DNA from 4 places in the Sagittula sp. SSi028 genome. Region 1 is predicted to be linked to each of the others. Evidence: riboswitches for the same ligand, from Rfam matches in the RefSeq annotation. Region 1 holds a riboswitch; each other region holds the start of a gene.
What was found. Region 1 has a riboswitch for cobalamin ahead of ACN5AZ_RS07440 (DUF1636 family protein). Riboswitches for the same ligand answer to the same signal wherever they lie in the genome.

Region 1 (5,178 bases):
TACCACATCACCCGCCAGTGATCCGTCGACCTCTGGCAGGACAACATGCATGGCGAGGTCTGCGGGCGACAGGCCGCGCTCTGCCTCGGCCCAGGCGCTGCGGGTGGAGGTCGCCAGCGTGCATTGGAAGACCGGCGCATCCACCGCATCCAGCGGCGTGGTGCCATCCGCGCCCTTGCCGGAGAACGCCGTGGCGTTCAGGATCGCCGCCGGTTGCAGCGCGGTGAGCTGGCCGTAAAGCCAACAGGCGGATTCAGGCGCCTTGAGCGAGGGGACAAAGAAACAGTGCACCGCATGGCCCCGAGCGGTGAACTCGGCGGCCAAGGCGCGGATCGGGTCCAGATCCGCCGCCACAAGATAGGAGCGGTAGAACACCAGCGCCACGGGTTGATCGGTCGCGGCATCCTGTGCTCCAAGATCCGGCAGCACCGCGCCTGTGTCCGGAGACCAGACGCCATGCGGTGGCAGGGATTTGGCCCCCATCACCGGCCCCGCATACAGCCCCGCCGCCAGCGCAAGCTGCGCCAAGGCCGCCTGTGCCGCCACGGTGCCGCCGCTGTCGCACAGATGCTGCAGCCGACGCAGGGTGGATTTGGGCAGGGTGGAAAAGTCGTCCAGACGCGTATCCTCGCGCCCGTCGGCGGGCAGCACCGCGAGAGCCATGCCACGCGCCTGCGCCAGCGCAAACACCTGCTGCAGGCCGTAGGACCAGTAAGGCACCCCGCCGATCAGCCGGATCAGGATGCCCTTTGCACCCGCAAGCGTCTGTTCGATGTAGGTGTCGACGGAGAGCGGATGTTTCAACGCCGCCAGATTGGCCAGCCGCAGCGTGGGCATGCGGCCGTCCGGGCCACCCCCGCGCCGCCAGCCCTCGGCAAAGGCCCCCAGATCACTGTCAGAGAAGGACAGCACCACAAGATCCGCGGGCGTCTGCCCCAGATCCTGTGGTGTGTCGGTCTCTTCGAGCCCGTGGCTTTCGCGAAAGATGACGTGCATGGGATGCCCTTAGCAACCTCGGCGGCAGGTGGGTTGAAAACCCACCCTACGCAGGCGCGGTTTCTGCCCCGAGGATGGCGTGGATTTCGGCGACCTTGATGTCGTCATGCTCCCCGATCACCACAACGCGGCTGCGGCGCGGCTCGTCCTTGGCCCAGGGGCGGTCGTATTGGTGGCGCACCCGCGCCCCCACCGCCTGCACCAACAGGCGCATCGGCTTGCCCTGCACGCTGGCGTAGCCCTTGACCCGCAGGATGTTGAGCTCGTTGGCGAGCCGTTCGATCGCCGTCACCAGCGCCTCGGGGCTTTGTTGTTCGGGCAGCTCGACCACGATGGAATCGAAATCGTCATGTTCGTGATCGTGGTGGCCGTCGTGATGGCTGGGGCGGGCGTCCATGTCATCCTCTGCCGCCGCTTCAAGCCCGAGGATCACGCGCGGGTCCACCACGCCCTCGGCGACTTCGACCACGGGCAGCGGGCGGGGGGCCTCGGCTGCGATGATCTCTTTAGCACGCGCCACGCCCTCTGGCCCGGCGAGATCAGGCTTGGTCAGCAGGATAATGTCGGCGCAGGAGATCTGATCCTCGAACACCTCGGACAGCGGGGTTTCATGATCGATGCTGTCATCGGCGATGCGCTGTGCGTCCACCGCCGCCACATCGGGGGCAAAGCGACCGGCGGCCACGGCCTCGGCGTCAGCCAGCGCAATCACGCCGTCCACCGTGATCTTGGAGCGGATATCGGGCCAGTCGAACGCCTTCAGCAGCGGTTTGGGCAGCGCCAGACCGGAGGTTTCGATCAGGATATGTTCGGGGCGCGGGTCCAGCGCCATCAGCGCCTCGATGGTGGGAATAAAGTCATCGGCCACGGTGCAACAGATGCAGCCGTTCGCCAGCTCCATGATGTTCTCGGCAGGGCAATCGGGGATGGCGCAGGATTTCAGGATGTCGCCGTCCACGCCCGCATCGCCGAATTCATTGACAACCACCGCCAGACGCTTGCCGCCCGGGTTCTGCATCAGATGGCGCACCAGCGTGGTCTTGCCGGAGCCCAGAAAGCCCGTGATCACGGTGACAGGCAGTTTTGCAAGATCGGTCATGGGTCAGTCCTTTGTCGCAGGGGGAATACGCGCCACACAGTTGCGCTTGAAATGGTCGGGACGTTCGCGCCACGGGATCAGCCCGTCCGTCGTCGCGTGATAGCGCGCCGCGCCGTCCAGCAGCATCGGCGCATGGGCCGCGTCGTCGAGATTGCCATAAACGTAGGTCCAGCGGTCCCCGCCCCGCAAGGCCACAGTGCAGCCGGCCTCGCAGTTTTGCAGGCATTCCACCGCCGTCACGCGCACGCCTGCGGGGATATCACCGCCCGTCAGCGCATCATACAACGCCTGCCCGGGGCGGCGGTCGTCGGCGGGCACCTCGGACTGGCCGCGGCATTTCACACAGACCAGCAGTTCGACAGGCGCTGTGGCGCGGTTCTCTGCGTCCTTGGCGGCTTCGATGACCGTGTCGGTCATGGCGTCCTCATTCGTTGTCGGCGCGCGGCAAGGGGATTGCTGGCCATTGCGAAAACGGCCCCGCATGCTCCCCCGGATCACCCCGCCCGGTTGCAATTGCCCGTGCCCGTGTCACGGCGGCTGGCAGGTCTCCCGGCTTGCGGAACAACGGCCTTGGGATCAAGGCCGAAACGGTGCCCGACCTTCCCGACGCCGCGTCGCGGGCATCAGTGGTTCGGACCCTTTCCGGTCACGGTCGCGGGGGCGGCTGTGCTTGACCCCGCGTATCGAGGCTGCACATTCCCTTTTCACCTGTTAGAGACAGGCACCAGCAAAAGGCAGATGCGCCGGAACACCGGCTCTTGTCAAGGAAAGGACGCGCCATGACAAAGGATGTGACAGAGGCCGACGCCGCCCGCCACGCCGAGAAGATGAAAAAGATCAAGGCCGCGCGCGACCGCATGATGGCCACCAAGACCGAGGAAAAAGGCCTGATCATGGTCCATACCGGACCGGGCAAGGGCAAATCCTCCAGCGGGTTTGGCATGATCCTGCGGTGTATCGCCCACGATATGCCCTGCGCCGTGGTGCAATTCATCAAGGGCAACTGGGTCACCGGCGAGGCCGAGATGATCCGCACCCGTTTCGCCAAAGAATGCCGGTTCTTTATCTCCGGCGAGGGCTTCACCTGGGAGACGCAGGACAAGGAGCGCGACATCGCCGCCGCGCAAAAGGGCTGGGAGATCGCCAAGCAACAGATCCTTGATCCCGAGATCCGGTTCGTGCTGCTCGATGAGATCAACATCGCGCTGCGTTATGATTATCTCGACATCGACGAGGTGGTCGATTTCCTGCTGCATCAAAAGCCCGAGATGACCCATGTCTGCCTGACCGGGCGCAACGCCAAACCCGAACTGATCGAAGCCGCCGATCTGGTGACCGAGATGACATTGGTCAAACACCCCTTCCGCGACGGGATCAAAGCACAAAAAGGTGTGGAGTTTTAAGCCGCTTTGATGCGGCGCGCTGGCCCGTGAACCGTCACGGGCTAGCTTTGTCGCGACACAGACGAGAGGCCGCCCCATGTTCAACACCGATCTGCACGACGCCACGCCAAAGCACCAGGAGGTCTATGGCTTTTACGAACGGCTTTACACCACGGTCGATTTTCTTGCGGGGCTCGCGTTTCTTGTGGGGTCGGTTCTGTTTTTCTGGGACAGCACGCAGACCGTGGCCACATGGTTGTTCGTGATCGGCTCGGCCCTGTTTGTGGCCAAGCCCGCCTCGCGCTTTGCCCGCGAATATCATCTGGCGCAACTGCCCCTGCCCGGGGATGATGGCTGATCTTGTTGTTGCGGGCGAGCGGGCGTATCACCGCTCGGATTGATGACGGGAGGGGCGCGCCATGCCAGCTTTGATGATGCAGGGGACCGGGTCCAACGTGGGCAAATCGGTGCTGGTGGCGGGCCTGTGTCGCGCGGCGCGCAGGCGCGGTTTGTCGGTCGCCCCCTTCAAGCCGCAGAACATGTCCAACAACGCCGCCGTGACCGCTGACGGGGGCGAGATCGGGCGGGCGCAGGCCTTGCAGGCGCGGGCCTGCGGGCTGGAGCCTGTGGTGGATATGAACCCCGTCCTGCTGAAACCGGAAACCGATGTGGGCAGTCAGGTGATCGTGCAGGGCAAGCGTCTGGCCACAGTGCGCGCGCGCGATTACGCAGCACTGAAGCCGCAGCTGATGGCGCATGTGATGGACAGCTTCCACCGCCTGAAAGCGCAGCATGATCTGGTGATTGTCGAAGGCGCGGGCTCTCCGGCGGAGGTCAATCTGCGCGCCGGTGACATTGCCAACATGGGCTTTGCCGAGGCCGCGGCGCTGCCCGTGGTGCTGATCGGGGACATCGACCGGGGCGGCGTGATCGCGCAGATCGTGGGTACCCAAGCGGTGCTACCGGACGGGGACCGCAACCGCATCGCGGGCTTTGTCGTCAACAAGTTCCGTGGCGACCCGCGCCTGTTCGACGACGGCTATGACTTTATCGCGCGGCATACCGGCTGGCCCGGCTTTGGCACGGCCCCGTGGTTTACGGATGCGTGGAAACTGCCCGCCGAGGACGCGCAGGACATCCGGTCCAACGACGCCGCTGACGGGCTGCACATCGTCTGCCTGCATCTGTCGCGGATCGCCAATTTCGATGACCTCGACCCGCTGGCGCAGGAGCCGTCGGTGCGGCTGACGATGCTGGGAGCGGGACAGCCGATTCCCGGTGATGCGGATCTGGTGATCCTGCCCGGGTCGAAATCCACCCGTGGCGATCTGGCGTTTCTGCGCGCCCAAGGGTGGGACATCGACCTTTTGGCGCATCACCGGCGCGGCGGGCGCATTCTGGGGATTTGCGGCGGCTACCAGATGCTGGGGCATGTGGTGCGCGATCCCGATGGCATCGAAGGGCCGGCAGGCGAGACCGCCGGGCTGGGCTTGCTGGATGTGACCACCACCATGACCGGCGACAAACGTCTGACCCGCGTGACCGCCCGCCATGCCGCCACCGCCCTGCCCTTTCAGGGCTACGAGATCCACATCGGCCGCACCACAGGAGCCGATTGCGACCGCCCCTTTGCCATGCTGGACGCACAGCCCGACGGGGCGCGGTCTGCGGATGGCCGGGTGCAGGGCAGCTACTTGCACG
Region 2 (5,178 bases), on a different contig from region 1:
GCAAGGCGTGCTGGACCGGCTGCGCTTTCTGCGGGGATAAGCCATGGACGATGTCTGGAAACGTGACGAGATCGAAAGTCCCTGCATCAAGATCTGCGTGATCCATCCGCGCGAACAGATCTGCACCGGCTGTCTGCGCAGCCTGCCCGAGATCACGGAATGGTCGCAGATGGACAGCGCGGCGCGGCGCGCCATTATGGACGCCCTGCCCGACCGCCGTGCCGCCTTGCGCAAACGCCGCGGCGGGCGCGCGGCCCGAACCACCCCACCACAAACGTAAAACGCGCCGCAGACCCTGCGACGCGTTTAGATACCATGACATTGGCACATTAGGCCGAGGCAAAGGTCCCGCTTACCCCTTGCAGCGCCACATCCGCGTCCACGACCAAAGCCGCCGAGGTGATGGTGGCAATCACGGTGTCATCGGCCAAAACCGCCTGCACCACAAAGGTGCCGTCGGGTTGCGCGGTGATCGTGGTCGACGCCGCTGCCAGATCCTCGTCCGGGACCTGAATGACAATCAGATCCTCGCCGCTGACAAAATCGGTGATGCTGCTTTCGGTCGAGCTGTCGGCCACAAAGGTGTCCACACCCTCGCCGCCGGTCATGATGGCACTGCCGCCCAGCAAGTCGTCGCCGGCCCCGCCGTTCAGCTCGCCATCGCCAACCAGCGTGTCGTTGCCCTCGCCACCTTCGACGGTTGCCGCTGCATCAATGCCGCCAAAGATGTCATCGCCCGCGCCAAGATCGATCGCGTAAGACACCGAATCCGGGTCCTCGGCATTGCCGGTGATGGCCACGATGTCGCTGTCCGCGCCTGTAAAGATCTCTCCGTTGCCGTCGGTGATAACGACCAGATCCTCGCCCTCGCCCGTGTCGACGATGTTCGTGCCGCCTGCGACCTCTACGCTGTCCGCACCAGCACCTGCCAGCACGGTATCGTTGCCTTCACCTGTGACAATGGTGTCGTTGCCGTCGCCGCCGTCGATCATATCCGATCCGTCACCGCCCAGCATCACGTCGGCGCCAAGCCCGCCGTCCAGCGTATCATTGCCTTCGTCGGCCTCTAGCGTGTCGTCACCTGCCCCGCCCAGCAGCAGGTCAGAGCCTTCGCCCGCTTTCAGCACATCGTTGCCGTCACCGCCGTCCAGCGTATCCTGACCGGCATCCCCGACCAGTTTGTCGTCATTCGATCCACCGCTCAGCGCATCGTTGCCGTCGCCGCCGACCAGCTTGTCTTCGCCAAGGTTGCCAAACAGCACATCGTTTCCGGCATTGCCTTGCAGCGTATCGTCGCCGCCGTTGCCGTAGAGTTCATCGTTGCCTTCGCCGCCATAGACAAAGTCATCACCGGGCCCGGCCACAACCGTGTCATTGCCGATGTTGCCATCCAGCCTGTCGGCGCCAGAGGCGCCATTGATGATGTCATCGCCTTCAAGACCGTTGTACCGGTCTGAGCCATCGGTCAGCTCGACAAAATCGTCGGCGTCCGTGCCAAAGACCAGTTCGCCCGGAAGCGGCGCGTCCTCTTCTTCCTCAACAGGCAAGTCCGGGATCGGGTTTTCGTCGACGACATCACCATCGTCAACCGTATCCTCGCCGCCATCATCGATAACGTCATCTCCGACGTCGGGCATATCCAGATCAGGACCCTGATCCGGCAGACCGTCATCGTCGTCGTTGTCATCATCGGACCCGTCCCACAGGTCCCCGATGCTAGCCAACAGCATCATTGGCAGCAAAGTCAAAAGTAGCATTAAACAGTCCCCCGAATAGTAACCCACGGCAAAAGTAAGGCAACGTTGTCAAAGTTTTGCCTAAAACTGTACATTCTACCAGTGTTTTCTGTCTGACGTCGGTGCAAGCGCCATTGCGCCGTCAAAAGCGGCGACAATATCAAAGGTTACTCAAGGATTGTTTCGCATGGGTGCGAAAAAACAATCTGCACGTGGATTTGATTCGACTACGCCGCCTCTTGCAGGACCGCTTGCAGCGCGGTCTCAAGCACATCGATCCGCGCATCCGGCCCTTGGGCCTGCGTCGACAAGATCTGGCGCCATTTGCGCGCACCAGGCTGGCCTGCGAACAGGCCCAACATATGCCGCGTGACCTGATGCAGACGTCCGCCCTGCGCAATATGATCCGAGATATAGGGCAGCATGCCAGCCACGATCTCGGCGCGGCTTTGCGCGGGCGCCTCCCCCCACAGGCTGTCCGCCCCTCCCAGCACATCCCATGGCTGGTGATAGGCCGCACGGCCGATCATGACGCCATCCAATCCATCATCCAGAAACGCTTGCGTCTGCGCCAACGTGGTGATCCCGCCGTTGATCGACAAATGCATGGCAGGGAATTCGGCCTTCATGCGCCGCACCAGATCGTAATCGAGCGGTGGAATATCGCGGTTTTCCTTGGGCGACAGTCCCTGTAGCCACGCCTTGCGCGCATGCACCGTCACCCGCTGGCAACCCACTGCCTGCAGGCGGGACAGGAAATCGGGCAAGACATCCTCAGGCGTTTGATCATCCACGCCAATGCGGCATTTGACGGTCACCTCGACATCCACGGCGTCCTGCATCGCGGTGACGCAATCGACCACCGTTTGCGGATGCTGCATCAGGATCGCACCAAAAGTCCCCGACTGCACCCGATCCGACGGACAGCCGCAGTTCAGGTTGATCTCGTCATAACCGGCCTGCGCCCCCAAACGCGCCGCCTGCGCCAGCTCTTGCGGATCAGACCCCCCAAGCTGCAAGGCGATGGGATGCTCCTGCGGGCTGTAGTCCAGCAGGTGCAACGCCCCCCCCCGCACCAATGCAGGCGCGGTCACCATCTCGGTGTACAACAACGTGTTGCGCGACATCAGCCGATGAAAATACCGGCAATGCCGATCGGTCCAATCCATCATGGGTGCGACGGAGAGGCGAGCGGCGCGTTGGATGTTAGCCGACATCGGTTTGGTTTGATCTGCGTGCTTGGTCATCTGACCCGTCATCCTTGAATATGGCGGCGGTATTGCCTCGCATTCAGGGGCAAATGCAACCATTCGCATTCGTGCATCCCGGACAGATGCGCCCAATCATCAAGGGAACCGCGCGGCCCCGCCCTAGGCCCCGCCCTAGTACATAGGAGGCCCCGCCTAACATGTCATGACCGCTTGCGAAAGCGTAGCGCCACTGGCATCCCAAACCGGCGCCGCTGCGGCAAAATCGCTGATCTGTTGTTGACCCACAGGCCGCGCATCTGGCAAAGGTGTCGCATGTCCGGTTTCGGGTTCACCCCCGAAAGCAATAGGGAATGCCGTGCGGCCCGTTGGGCCAATGCGGCAACTGCCCCCGCAACTGTAAGCGGCGAGCACGGCTGACATGCCACTGGGTCACACCCGGGAAGGCCAGCCAAATGCGTCGACCCGCAAGTCAGGAGACCTGCCGGATAGCCCCCTGTGGAAACGGGGGTATCGTTGGCGTCGGGGTGCGCGCCGGATACGACTGCCGTTGCAGGCAGGATGTGTCTGAGGTCCCCTGATGTCGTTCACGCATGCGTGCCGGGGATGGCACGCCGGAACAAGGACTTGGACGTGAAACACTTTGCCTTGGCGGGTCTGCTCGCCGCCGCCCTGCCCGCAACTGCGCAGGCGCATTTCCTGCTGGAATACACGACGGACACCCTGATCGAACGGCCCGGCGACGTGCCGGTCAAACTGGTGTTTTGGCATCCGTTTGAAAACGGCCATGTGATGGAGCTTGCCCTGCCGCAGGCGTTCTACATGATCCACAACGGCGAGAAGACCGATCTTTTGCCGGGGTTGGAGCCGATCACCTTTCAAGGCGCGGACAACGAAGCCTCTGCTTTTCTGGGCCATGTGCCGGTGAAACGGTCCGGCGACTACGTGCTGGTGACAGAGCCGCAGCCCTACTACGAGGCGTCCGAAGACATCTACATCCAGCAGTTCACCAAGGCCTTTTTGAACCGCAACCAACTACCCACCGATTGGGATCAGCCTGTCGGCCTGCCGACAGAGATCCTGCCGTTGAACAAACCCTATAATGTGATCGCGGGCTCCACCTTTACGGGTCAGGTTTTGTCGCAAGGCCAGCCCGTTGCCGGTGCCGAGATCGAGATCGAATACATGGCCGCCGAGCCGGACATGGACAGTTCCGCTGCGTCCCAGCCGACCGTGTCGCCTATGCCCGGCGGATCTGTCGTGGCGATCTCTGATGCGAACGGGTATTTCAGCTTTGGTGTGCCGAAGGCCGGTCACTGGGGCTTTGCCGCGCTGGGATCGGGCCCAGAGACCGAATACGAGGGCAAAGACCTAAGCCAGGATGCGGTCATCTGGATCCGCGCCTGGGACATGGAGTAACGCGGAATGCACATCGTCGACGGAGCCCTGTCCAATCCGGTGGTGATCGCGGGCGCACTTGCCGCCGCAGGTGGCGTGGCCGTGGGGCTGCGCGCCCTAGATCTGGAACGCATTCCCACAGCCGGGGTTCTGTCGGCATCTTTCTTTGTGGCCTCTTTGATCCATGTGCCGATTGGTCCGTCCTCTGTGCATCTTGTGCTGAACGGGCTGGCGGGGCTGCTGCTGGGCTGGGCCGCCTTTCCGGCGTTGTTTGTCGGGCTGTTGCTGCAAACGGTGTTCTTCGGCTTTGGCGGGCTGACGGTTCTGGGGGTGAACGCGGTCAACATTGCCTTGCCTGCCGTTCTGGTCGGGCTGCTGTTTGGCCGTCTGATCGGACGGGGCACAGCAGTGCAGGGCGCGGTCTGGGGCGCGCTTGGCGGGGCATGTGCCATTGCGGTGACCACCGCGATGGTGGCGCTGTCGCTGGCACTGTCGGGGGATGAATTCCTGCCCGCCGCGCGTCTGGTCTTTGTGGCGCATATTCCCGTCATGGTGATCGAGGCGGCGCTGACAGGCTTTGCCGTGCTTCTCAGCCGCAAGGTCAAGCCAGAGCTTTTCGCCCGCGAGGTCAGCGTTTGAAACATATCGCTCTGATTGCCCTGCTGTCTTGCGCGCCCCTGCCCGCCTTGGCCCATAAAGTCATCGCCGGGGTCTTTGCCTCTGGCGACGTGATCGAGGGCGAACTGGGCTTTTCCAACGGGACCATGGCCGCCGACACCCCTGTGGCCGTTACCACCCCTGACGGGCGCGTTCTGGGCGAGACCGTGACCGACGCT
Region 3 (5,178 bases), on a different contig from region 1:
ATTGCCAGAGACGGTAAAGGACACATGCACCGTGCCCGACCCGCTTGACCCGCGCACCCGCGCCTTGCCAAAGACACAAGAGCGGACCACGCCGGGATAGTTGCTGGCCGCCGCATTGCCTTGGGCCTGCTGTTGGCGTCCGCCCGATCCGCTCGACCGCGACGTGGCCTGCTGTGACCCGCTCGACGCGCCCGCACGCGCATTGCGGTCGCTGTTGCCCTGACGGGCTGGTGTGGGTTTGGCGCGCGGTGCCGGGGCCTTCGCCCGCTGTTGTGCCTGTTTGGCGTCCTCGAAGGCCTCTGCCTTCGGTTTCGCCGCCTGTTCGAAGGCTTTGCTGCGCGCGGTGGGCGGGCGCAACGAACGTTCAACCGATGCCGCATCTGGCGCCGCGCCGCTGACCACCGTGTCGGGCGTTGCAGCCTCTGGCGTGACGGGCTTGGCAGTCTGCGCCGTGACGGTTTCGGGCGGCGTCGGCGCGATGGGCACCACGCCCTGCGGGTCGACGGGCACCAACAGTGCTGCAACCGGCGGCGTTTCCACCGGCTGGACCGGCTGCGCCTGCTCTGCGGGGGCCGGAGGTGTCGGTTCCGGCGTCACGGGATCTGTCGGCTGCGCGGTCTCGGGTGGCGTGGGCTGCGCTGTGTTCGGCTCTGCCAAAGGTGCGACCGGCGTGGCGGTCACAGGCTCAGCGGTGCTCTCTGTCGGCTCTGCCGTGGTGGTGCCGGCCACCAGATCCTCAAAGGCGCTGCCCAGCCGCACTTCGCTGCTGCCGGGGGCGCCCTCTTCCAACACGGCGGGTTCGCGCAGCAAGGCCACCGCCAGCGCCGCATTCGCGCTGGCCGCCAGTAGCACGGCCGCCAGCTTCATCGGGCGCGAGGTGGCAATCATAGGCGTCTGTCTCATTCCAGCCCCCGTTCGGTGACGACGACGACGGTCTCTGCCCCCGCCTTGCGCAGATCGCGGCCCAGCCGCACCAGATCCGACGCAGGCAGCTCACGGTCCGGCACCAGCCGAACCCGTGCCAGATCGTCGGGGCTGAGCCGCGTGATATAGGCGGCAGCGTCGGCCATATCCTCGCCGCGATAGGTCAGCCGCCCGTCCGCATGAATGACCAAGGCCGTGGCAGGCGGGGTCTGTTCCAGATCGCGCGTGTCCACCAGCGTCAGGTCCTGATCCAGCGGCGCGGCCAAGGTGCCCGCCACCAGAAAAAAGATCAGCATCAGGAACACGATGTTGATCAAGGCGGTGGTCGGCTCGCCCTTGCTGCGTGCAGGTTTGCGTCGCATTACGATTGCTCCAGTACCGTGACGCGCGCGCCCTCGACGCCGCGCAGCGCCACCAAAAGATCGGTCAGCCGCTGGGCCGTGACGCCTTCGCGCAGGGAGACAAGGACCATCGGCTCGGGGTAGTCGGCCAAGCCCTGCGCCAGCTCGTCCAAGGCCACAGCGCGGCCATTGAGATCCAGCGCCTCGGCCCCCAGCCGCAAGAAAACCGGCTTTTGCGTCGGATCGCTAGTCGCAGCCCCCGCGCCGCCCGCTGCCAGCTCGACCTCCGCGAATTTGGAAAAGGTCGAGGACAGCATGAAAAACAGCAGCAGCAAAAAGATGACATCGATCAACGAGGTCATCGACAGCTTGCGGCGGGCCGTGCGCTTACGCATGGACGGCCCCGGTCGGGACATCTGCCGCCACCCGCTGACCCGACGGCGACAGCACCGCCCGCAGCGCCTGCCCGGCCAGAACACGCTCTTTGTCCATACGTGCCTCGAACCAGCTGAGCACAACGGATGTGGGCATGGCCACCGCAAGACCAACCGCAGTGGTCAGCAGTGCGACCCAGATGCCGCCGGCCAGAATGGACGGATCGACCTGGCTTCCGGCCTCTTGCAATGCCTGAAAGGCCGAGATCATGCCCAGAACGGTCCCGAACAGACCCAGCAGCGGGGCCAACTGCGCCACGCTGTCCAACAGGCGAAAGCCGCGCTCCAACCGCGCAAAGCGGGTTTCGGCCTCGGCCTCCAGCCGTGCGCCATCGGTCTGCCCTGTCATGGCCATATCGACCACAGGGGCCAGATAGCTGCGCGAGCGGCCCAGATGCGCGCGCGCGGCGGTGCAGTCGCCCTGATCCCAAGCGGCCACCGCCGCGCCCAATTCGCGGTGACGGCCCACGCCTGCGGACGCAAACTGCCACAGTTTATACAGAACAACCGCCAGCACCACGACCGACAGCGCGCAGAGCAAAACCACAACCGGCCCGCCCAGATCAGCGATCCGCGTGTAGGTATTCACCACCAGATCCATCATCCCAACACCTCGATCCCGATGCGTGACGACACGGACAGGCCATCGGTGCACAGATCCGCGTCGCCTTCGGCGCTGCAGGTTTGCGCCCCGTTGAACAGCACTTGCCCCAGATCCTCGCAGCTGGTCTGGCCCACCACGAATTGACGCACGCGCGGGCGCAGCGGCGGCAATGCGCCGAAATCGAACAGCGTCAGACGGTCAACGCCGCCCTCGGCGTCAAACAGCACGGTTTCGAACACCGCCTGATCGATGGCCGTGTCATGGCCGTTGAGAATGAGAAAGCTCATCTTGCAGCCCGCCTCCTCAGAGGTGGCGGCGTTCAGTTCAATGGTCAGCTTGCCTGTGGCGTCCTCTTGGGCGGCCAGCGAAGTGGCGCAAAGACAGGCAAACCCAGCAAGCGTCATGCGCAGGGCCATGGCGTCCTCCGGTCGGAATATTGATGAGGTGGCTGGCATTGCATGCTTGCTACATGGATACGCGCATACCAGCCCTGTGGCGGGCGTCAAGGTTAGTTTATTAAAACGCTCGGATATGCGGCGCTGGACAGGTTTGTGCGACCGTGGCAGAGTTGCCGCGATGGTGCCTTGCCCTTCAGGGGCGGGCTGAAAAGGGAATGTGGTGCGGCCCAACGGGCCAATGCCGCAACTGCCCCCGCAACTGTAAGCGGCGAGCGCCCCGAGACAACCACTGGACCATCGGTCCGGGAAGGTTCGGACGCGCAACGACCCGCAAGTCAGGAGACCTGCCATCTCCACCTCATGCGTCGCATCGGGTGCAGCAATTTTGATGTTCGGGCGGGTGGCCCAACGGATTGCGACGGTGGCTGACCACGGTTCGGCTTGCCTGAAGCATCTTCGTGGCCCCCCGTTCTTGGCGCGGAGGGCGCGATGCAGTTGGAACAAACATTGACGAAACTCGATGTGGGGGTGCTGCCTCCGGATCAGGCGCGTGATCTGGGGCAGATGGGGTATATGCAATGGCTGGGCGCCCTGCCCGCCTGCGCCGACTACCTTGCCGAGGCACGGCGCGCGCGGGCAGTTGCGCGTCCATTGGCCCCGGCCTCGCCAGCGGTGGCTGTGTTTTGCCGCCTGCTGTCGCTGTCGATTCAGCAGCCGCTCCGCCCGTTGCCTATGGTCAAAACCGCGCCCAAACGGCGTGGCGGGGCGCGGGCACGGCGGCTGCAGCTTTAGTCGTCAAAGGTGCGCGGCGCGGGCTGGCCTGTGACGCTTTCCCAATGGGCATCGGCGCGTTTTTCAAAGGTTGCCGCATCGCGGGCATCGCTTTGGTAGAACGCGCCGCGCGGCACGCCCTCCACATAGGTCTGCTCGACCCAGCCACGCGGGTCCTTATGCGGAAAGCGGTATCCGCTGTGCCCCAAGGCCTTGGCCCCCGCATAATGGGCGTCGCGCAGATGCAAGGGCACCGACAGTTGCGGGTGGCTGCGCACATAGGACAGCGCAGCCCCGATCCCGCGACAGGCGGCGTTTGATTTGGGCGCGCGGGCAATATGTAGCGCCGCATGGGCCAGAATGATCTGCGCCTCCGGATAGCCCACACGCTCCACCGCCTCGGCGGCGGCAACGGCGGTTTGCAGCGCGGTGTTGTCGGCCAGCCCGATGTCCTCCGACGCGTGGATCATGATGCGCCGCGCGATAAAGCGCGGGTCTTCCCCTGCATGCACCAGCACCGCCAGCCAGTACAAAGTGGCATCGGGATCAGAGCCGCGCATGGATTTGATAAAGGCCGAGGTGATGTCGTAATGCTGATCCCCCGTGCGGTCGAAATTGACCGGCGCTGCGGCATAGACCTCTTCGATCATCGCCTCTGTGACCGCACCCGTATGACCGATGGACAGGCTTTCCAAGGTGGTCAGCGCGCGTCGCGCGTCGCCGCCCGACCGTCCGGCGATCAGGGTGATCTGCGCCTCGGTCAGCGCGATATCAATGCCTTGCGCGGACAGATGCGCCAAACCGCGCCGCACCACCTGCACCATATCCTCCAGCGTCAGCGGTTCGAGCTTGAGCACCTGAGACCGCGAAATCAACGCCTTGGGAATGGCGTGATAGGGATTTTCCGTGGTCGCGCCTATGAAATCCGTGGTGCCTTCCTCGCAAATGGTCAGCAGGTCGTCGGCTTGGGTGGCGGACAGGCGGTGCACCTCGTCGACGAACATCAGGATCGGGCGAATGCGCGCCTCGTCCGCGATCTTGCGAATGTCCTGCACACGGACACCGGCGGCGTGCAACACGCGGAACTCCTTGCCCAGCATATTGCCGATGGCGCGCGCGATCGAGGTCTTGCCAATGCCCGGCGGGCCGTACAGCAGCACGCTGCCCACCGCATCCGCCGCCACACGCCGCCGCAGGATCGACCCTTCGGCCACCAGCGCGGTCTGCCCGATCACCTCGTCCAATGTGGTCGGGCGCAGCACATCCGCCAAAGGTCGGCGACGGTCCGACGGTGCGGCATCGAAAAGATCCATTCAGCGGCTCCTGTGGTTGTGCCGCCTGTCTATCGCAAAGCGGCCGTGGCCCACAATGGGAAGCGGATCAGCGGTGATACCGCATATAGGCGAAGGCGTGACCATCAGGTGCCCAGCACGGCACGTTCAGGCTGCCCTGCCCACCATACAGTTTTTCTATTGTCACGGGGGCACCGCCCTGCGCCGGCATCAGCCGCAGTTCGACGTCCATGCCGAACGGGTGACCTTGGGTCCCTTCGGGATAGCTGAGGTACAGCACATGAGCGCCATCGGGGCTTGGATGGGGAAACCATTCGACGCGGTCGCTGTGCGTCATCTGTTGCAGGCCAGTCCCGTCAGTGCGGATGCGCCACAGGTCCGAGGCGGGCCCGCCGCGCGCGCTGTTGAACCAGA
Region 4 (5,178 bases), on a different contig from region 1:
CCCAGCTTTTGGGGATTAAGATCCCCGCCATCCCTGTTGAGCACCAGTTCATTGTCACCGAACCCGACCCCGAGCTGGTGAAATACCGTGAAACCAATGAACAGCATCCGGTGATCCGCGACGCGGACGCCAAGTGGTACGTGCGCGAGGAGCGCGGCGGCTGGATCCTTGGGCCTTATGAACGCAATGCGCCCGCGCGCTTCCAATACGGTGTGCCCGACAGCTTCCGCGCGGATCTTTTCCCGCTGGATCTGGAACGCATCGAAGAAGAATACATGTCGATGATCCATCGTCTGCCGTCCTCGGAGACCGTGGGACTGAAGGACGATTTCAACGGCCCGATCTGCTACACTCCCGACGGCAACCCGCTGATCGGCCCCGCGCCCGGTCTGCGCAATATGTGGCTGGCCGAAGGGTTCTCGTTCGGCATCACCGCCGCGGGCGGCGCGGGCTACTACCTTGCGCAGATGATGGTCGAAGGCGAGGCCGAGATCGATATGGCGAGCCTTGACCCCAAGCGCTACGGCGATTGGCAGACCGTCGATTGGGCCGTGGCCAAGAACGAAGAGGCGTATGAGCACGTCTACATCCTGCACCATCCGGATGAGGAACGCCCGGCGGCCCGCCCCTTGCGCACCTCGCCTGCCTATGACCGGCAGGCGAAACTGGGCGCGCAATTCGGCATGGTCGGCGGCTGGGAGCGGCCCAACTACTACGGCCCGCTGGATGCGCCAGAGAATTTTGACCACGACGCGCGGTCCTTCCGGCGCGGCGGCTGGTGGCAATACGCGGTGGACGAGGCGAAGGCCGTGCGCGAAGGCGTCGGCCTGATCGACGCGACCGCATTCGCCAAACACACGGTCAAAGGGCCGGGTGCGACCGAATTCCTCGACCAGTTCACCTGCAACAAGCTGCCCAAAGTGGGCCGCATTAACCTGACCTATGCGCTGACGTCCAAGGGGACGACCCGCACCGAATACACCATCGTCCGCAATGGCGAGAACAACTACTATCTGGTGTCGGCGGGGGCGTGGGCGGCCTATGACGGCGACTTCCTGCAAAAGGCCGCCGAAGATTTCATGGAGGCCACCGGCAAGCTGGTCATCGTGCAGGATGTGACCACGCAGTGGGGCGTCTTTGCCATCGCAGGGCCGAAATCGCGCGACGTGCTGAAGAAGCTGATCCGCGATGCCGATCCGGACACCGCGCTGTCGAACAAACGCTTCCCGTGGCTGTCGGCGCGTCAGATCGAACTGGGTATGGTGCCGGTCAATGCGATCCGCGTGGCCTATACGGGCGAGCTGGGCTGGGAGTTGCACCACCCGATCGAGATGCAAAACCACCTGTGGGATCATTTGATGGCGGCGGGTGCGGAATTTGGGATGAAACCCGTGGGCGCGCGGGCGCAGAACTGGCTGCGACAGGAAAAATCCTACCGCGCCTTTGGCAACGAACTGGGCCGTGACGCGACACCGGCAGAGGCCGACCTGCCGCGCTTTATCGATCTGTCCAAGGACTTCGCGGGCAAAGCGGCGATGGAGGCGACAGGCATCCGGTCGAAATGCTGCACACTGCTGATCGACGGGCCATCGGATGCGGACCCTTGGGGCCGCGAGGCGCTGTATACGCCCGAGGGCGAGCGGGTGGGTCGCCTGACGTCGGGCGGCTATTCGGTGGCCTTCGAAAAATCCATCGGCATGGGGTATGTGAAACCCGAACTGGCGGTCGAAGGCACCAAGCTGAAGGTCAAGATCCTCGACGAATTGTGGGACGCAGTCGTCACGTGCGACAGCCCCTATGATCCGAAAAACGCGACCATCCGTTTGGACGGCTAAGCCGCGCCATTGGCGCAAACGTGATGGGGCGGGGCTTGCGCAGGCAGGCCCCGTTTTCGATCTATAAGGCGGACATAAAAGGATACGATCATGCCCAAAGCCGTTTTGCACCGGATGGAATTGCCCAAATACACCTGCAGCTACGGCATCGCCGCCCGCGATCTGCTGCGCAAAGAGGGCTTTGAGATCGAGGAGCACGTTCTGCGGACCCGCGCGGCGACGGATGCCTTCAAGGACAAACACCACGTGGCCACCACGCCGTTGATCTTTATCGACGGGGTGAAAATCGGCGGCTACACCGATTTGCGCGCGCATCTGAAGGCGCAGAAACCCAAGGGCAAACGGTTCTGGCAGCGGTAACTGCGGTTGCATCGCGGGGATGGCGGGCTACACCTGTCGCAACCAAGGCCAAAGCCGCAAGGAGCAAAGACATGACGCTGAACGTATACCTGTCCGGAGAAATCCACACCGATTGGCGCGAGCAGATCACCACGGGTGCACAGGGGCTGGACATCGCGTTTGGCGCGCCGGTGACAGATCACGCGGCCAGCGATGACTGCGGCGTAGCCATCCTTGGCGCCGAGGACAAGAAATTCTGGCACGACCGTCTGGGCGCGCAGGTGAACGCCATCCGCACCCGCAAGGGTATCGAAGACGCGGATGTGGTCGTTGTGCGCTTTGGTGACAAGTACAAGCAATGGAACGCCGCCTTTGACGCGGGCATGGCGGCCGCGCTGGGCAAATCGCTGATCATCCTGCAGCCCGAGGAACATGATCACGCGCTCAAGGAAGTGGACGCCGCCGCCCTTGCCGTCGCCCGCACACCCCAGCAGGTGGTTCAGATCCTTGAATACGTCCTGACCGGCGCGCTGCCGCAGTAAACACGGGCCGTGCCTGCCTGTGACATCCACCTGCAGGCATCATTCAACAGTCTCTAAATTGACGCAGTTGCGGGCGGAGGGAAACTCCGCCTGCTTTTCCCACGGGATTTTTCCCGCGAAGCTGCGATACATTGCCTCACGTGGAAAATAACAAGTCCGATCCGGTGCCAAGCCGGGCGGGAACGTGGGGAAAGTAACGTGCTCAACGAATTCAAAGACTTTATCGCCAAAGGCAATGTCATGGACATGGCCGTGGGTATTATCATCGGTGCGGCGTTCACCGCCATCGTGACATCGCTGGTGGGCGATATCATCAACCCGATCATCGCGCTGTTCACCGGCGGCATCGATTTCAGCGGCTGGTTCTACTCGCTGAACGGTGAAACCTATGCCTCGATCACGGCGGCCGAAGAAGCCGGTGCCCCGATCTTTGCAATTGGCCGTTTCGTTATGGCGATCATTAACTTCCTGATCATCGCTTTTGTGGTCTTTATGCTGGTCAAGATGGTCAACCGCGTCAAAGCCGCCGCCGAAAAGCCCGACGATGTGGCACCCGAAGTGCCCAGCGGCCCGTCGGAACTGGATGTCCTGCTGGAAATCCGTGACAGCCTGAAGACGCGCTAAACCCGCGTCTGCGTAACAAGTGACTGTGTAGTGTAGTCAGTGTTGACCCCGTGGCATGGATTGCCTCGGGGTCTTTTATTTGGCATCTCATGAGGTGTCAGGTGCCCCCGCATGCGGGGGAGAATCGGGAAGCCGGTGGGAAACCGGCGCGGGCCCGCCGCTGTAACGGGGACGGACAGACACAGGCCACTGGGCAACCGGGAAGGCGTCTGTCACGGAGGATCCGAAGCCAGAAGACCGGCCTGACGGCATGGCCTTGCGTCTGGACCACGCAAGGCGCTGGCCTTTGGGAGGGACCCCCGCGATGTCTTTGGACAGACCCGCGCCTGTGACGGCGCGTATATTTGACGATGCCGAACGACAGGCTGTCTACGATGTGATCGCGCACCGCCGCGATGTCCGGAATGAATTCCTGCCCGACCCGATAGACCCGCAGGTCTTGCGCCGCATCCTGATGGCAGCGCACCGCGCGCCGTCTGTGGGCTTGTCGCAGCCGTGGGATTTCATCCTAGTGCGGGATGCGGACACCCGCGCCCGGGTGCACACAGCCTTTGCCCGCGCCAATACCGAAGCGCAGGGAATGTTCCCGCCGGAACGCCGGTCGGAGTATGCCGCGCTAAAGCTGGAGGGCATCGAGCAGGCCCCGCTGAATATCGTCGTCACCTGTGATCGTGCGCGCGGGGGCGAGGTTGTGCTTGGCCGCACGCACCAGCGCGATATGGATCTGTATTCCACGGTTTGCGCGGTGCAGAACCTATGGCTGGCCGCCCGCGCCGAAGGCATCGGCGTCGGTTGGGTCAGCATCTTTGACGAGGCCGAGCTGCGCCCGCTGTTCCATCTGCCCGACCATGTGGAGATCGTGGCCTATCTTTGCGTCGGGCATGTGCGCGATCTGTTTGACGGGCCAGAGCTTGCCGCGCGCGGCTGGGCGCGACAGGCGTCTTTGGATGACCACATCCGCGAGGAACGCTGGTAGGGGGCGATCACTCGGTCAGGATCATATCAGCGGCCTTTTCGGCAATCATGATCGTGGGGGAGTTCGTGTTGCCGGACACGATCCGCGGCATCACGCTGGCGTCGATGACCCGCAGGTTGCCGACGCTGCGCATACGCATCTGTGCATCCAGTGGTGCGGTATCGTCAGCCCCCATGCGCACTGTCCCAACGGGATGAAAGATCGTGGTGCCCACGTCGCCCGCAGCTTGGGCCAGCTCGGCCTCGGTCTGGTAGGTGAGGCCGGGTTTGATTTCTTGCGGGGCGTATTTCGCCAGCGCCGCCTGCCCCATGATCCGGCGGGTCAGACGGATGGCATCGGCGGCAACGCGGCGGTCCCCCTCGGTCGACAGATAGTTCGGCGCGATACGCGGCGCGTCGCGGTAATCCCCCGATCGCAGTCGCACGCTGCCCCGGCTTTCGGGGCGCAGGTTGCAGACCGAGGCCGTCAACGCAGGATAGTCATGCAGCGGTTGGCCAAACGCCTCCAGCGACAGCGGTTGCACGTGGTATTCCAGATCCGCGCTGGCCAACCCCTCGCGCGAGTGGGCAAAGGCCCCAAGCTGCGATGGTGCCATCGACATCGGCCCACGCCGCCGGAACATATAGTCCATGCCGATCAGCCCCTTGCCCCAAAGCGACCCGGCCAGAGTGTTCAGCGTTTTCGCGCCGGTCAGACGCCATGAGCAACGCAGCTGCAAATGGTCCTGCAGGTTGCCACCAACATCGGGCACATCATAAAGCGGCGCAATGCCGTGCTCAGCCAGATGGTCTGCCGGACCGATGCCGGAGAGTTGCAGGATCTGCGGCGATCCGATGGCACCGGCGCACAGCAAGACCTCGGA

Region 2: it holds a riboswitch for cobalamin, as region 1 does, so the genes downstream of both, ACN5AZ_RS00115 (DUF4198 domain-containing protein) here and ACN5AZ_RS07440 (DUF1636 family protein) in region 1, are expected to answer to the same signal.
Region 3: it holds a riboswitch for cobalamin, as region 1 does, so the genes downstream of both, ACN5AZ_RS02175 (hypothetical protein) here and ACN5AZ_RS07440 (DUF1636 family protein) in region 1, are expected to answer to the same signal.
Region 4: it holds a riboswitch for cobalamin, as region 1 does, so the genes downstream of both, bluB (5,6-dimethylbenzimidazole synthase) here and ACN5AZ_RS07440 (DUF1636 family protein) in region 1, are expected to answer to the same signal.

What each region holds. Positions count from the first base shown of each region.
Region 1 covers NZ_JBLZNC010000003.1:261,041-266,218, reverse strand. Annotated here, with positions in the region: gene cobN (cobaltochelatase subunit CobN) at 1-996, opposite strand, end outside; gene cobW (cobalamin biosynthesis protein CobW) at 1,043-2,095, opposite strand; gene ACN5AZ_RS07440 (DUF1636 family protein) at 2,099-2,512, opposite strand; cobalamin riboswitch at 2,617-2,839, opposite strand; gene cobO (cob(I)yrinic acid a,c-diamide adenosyltransferase) at 2,875-3,498, shown strand; gene ACN5AZ_RS07430 (YrhK family protein) at 3,575-3,835, shown strand; gene ACN5AZ_RS07425 (cobyric acid synthase) at 3,897-5,178, shown strand, end outside.
Region 2 covers NZ_JBLZNC010000001.1:20,777-25,954, reverse strand. Annotated here, with positions in the region: gene ruvX (Holliday junction resolvase RuvX) at 1-40, shown strand, start outside; gene ACN5AZ_RS00130 (DUF1289 domain-containing protein) at 44-280, shown strand; gene ACN5AZ_RS00125 (calcium-binding protein) at 330-1,733, opposite strand; gene dusA (tRNA dihydrouridine(20/20a) synthase DusA) at 1,964-2,983, opposite strand; cobalamin riboswitch at 3,248-3,448, shown strand; gene ACN5AZ_RS00115 (DUF4198 domain-containing protein) at 3,578-4,363, shown strand; gene cbiM (cobalt transporter CbiM) at 4,370-4,981, shown strand; gene ACN5AZ_RS00105 (cobalt ABC transporter permease) at 4,978-5,178, shown strand, end outside.
Region 3 covers NZ_JBLZNC010000001.1:456,180-461,357, reverse strand. Annotated here, with positions in the region: gene ACN5AZ_RS02200 (TonB family protein) at 1-903, opposite strand, end outside; gene ACN5AZ_RS02195 (ExbD/TolR family protein) at 900-1,286, opposite strand; gene ACN5AZ_RS02190 (ExbD/TolR family protein) at 1,286-1,660, opposite strand; gene ACN5AZ_RS02185 (MotA/TolQ/ExbB proton channel family protein) at 1,653-2,303, opposite strand; gene ACN5AZ_RS02180 (hypothetical protein) at 2,300-2,719, opposite strand; cobalamin riboswitch at 2,864-3,068, shown strand; gene ACN5AZ_RS02175 (hypothetical protein) at 3,191-3,493, shown strand; gene ACN5AZ_RS02170 (replication-associated recombination protein A) at 3,490-4,785, opposite strand; gene ACN5AZ_RS02165 (hypothetical protein) at 4,853-5,178, opposite strand, start outside.
Region 4 covers NZ_JBLZNC010000005.1:245,957-251,134, forward strand. Annotated here, with positions in the region: gene ACN5AZ_RS11860 (GcvT family protein) at 1-1,835, shown strand, start outside; gene ACN5AZ_RS11865 (glutaredoxin family protein) at 1,926-2,195, shown strand; gene ACN5AZ_RS11870 (YtoQ family protein) at 2,267-2,716, shown strand; gene mscL (large conductance mechanosensitive channel protein MscL) at 2,915-3,340, shown strand; cobalamin riboswitch at 3,423-3,601, shown strand; gene bluB (5,6-dimethylbenzimidazole synthase) at 3,645-4,316, shown strand; gene ACN5AZ_RS11885 (GMC family oxidoreductase) at 4,324-5,178, opposite strand, start outside.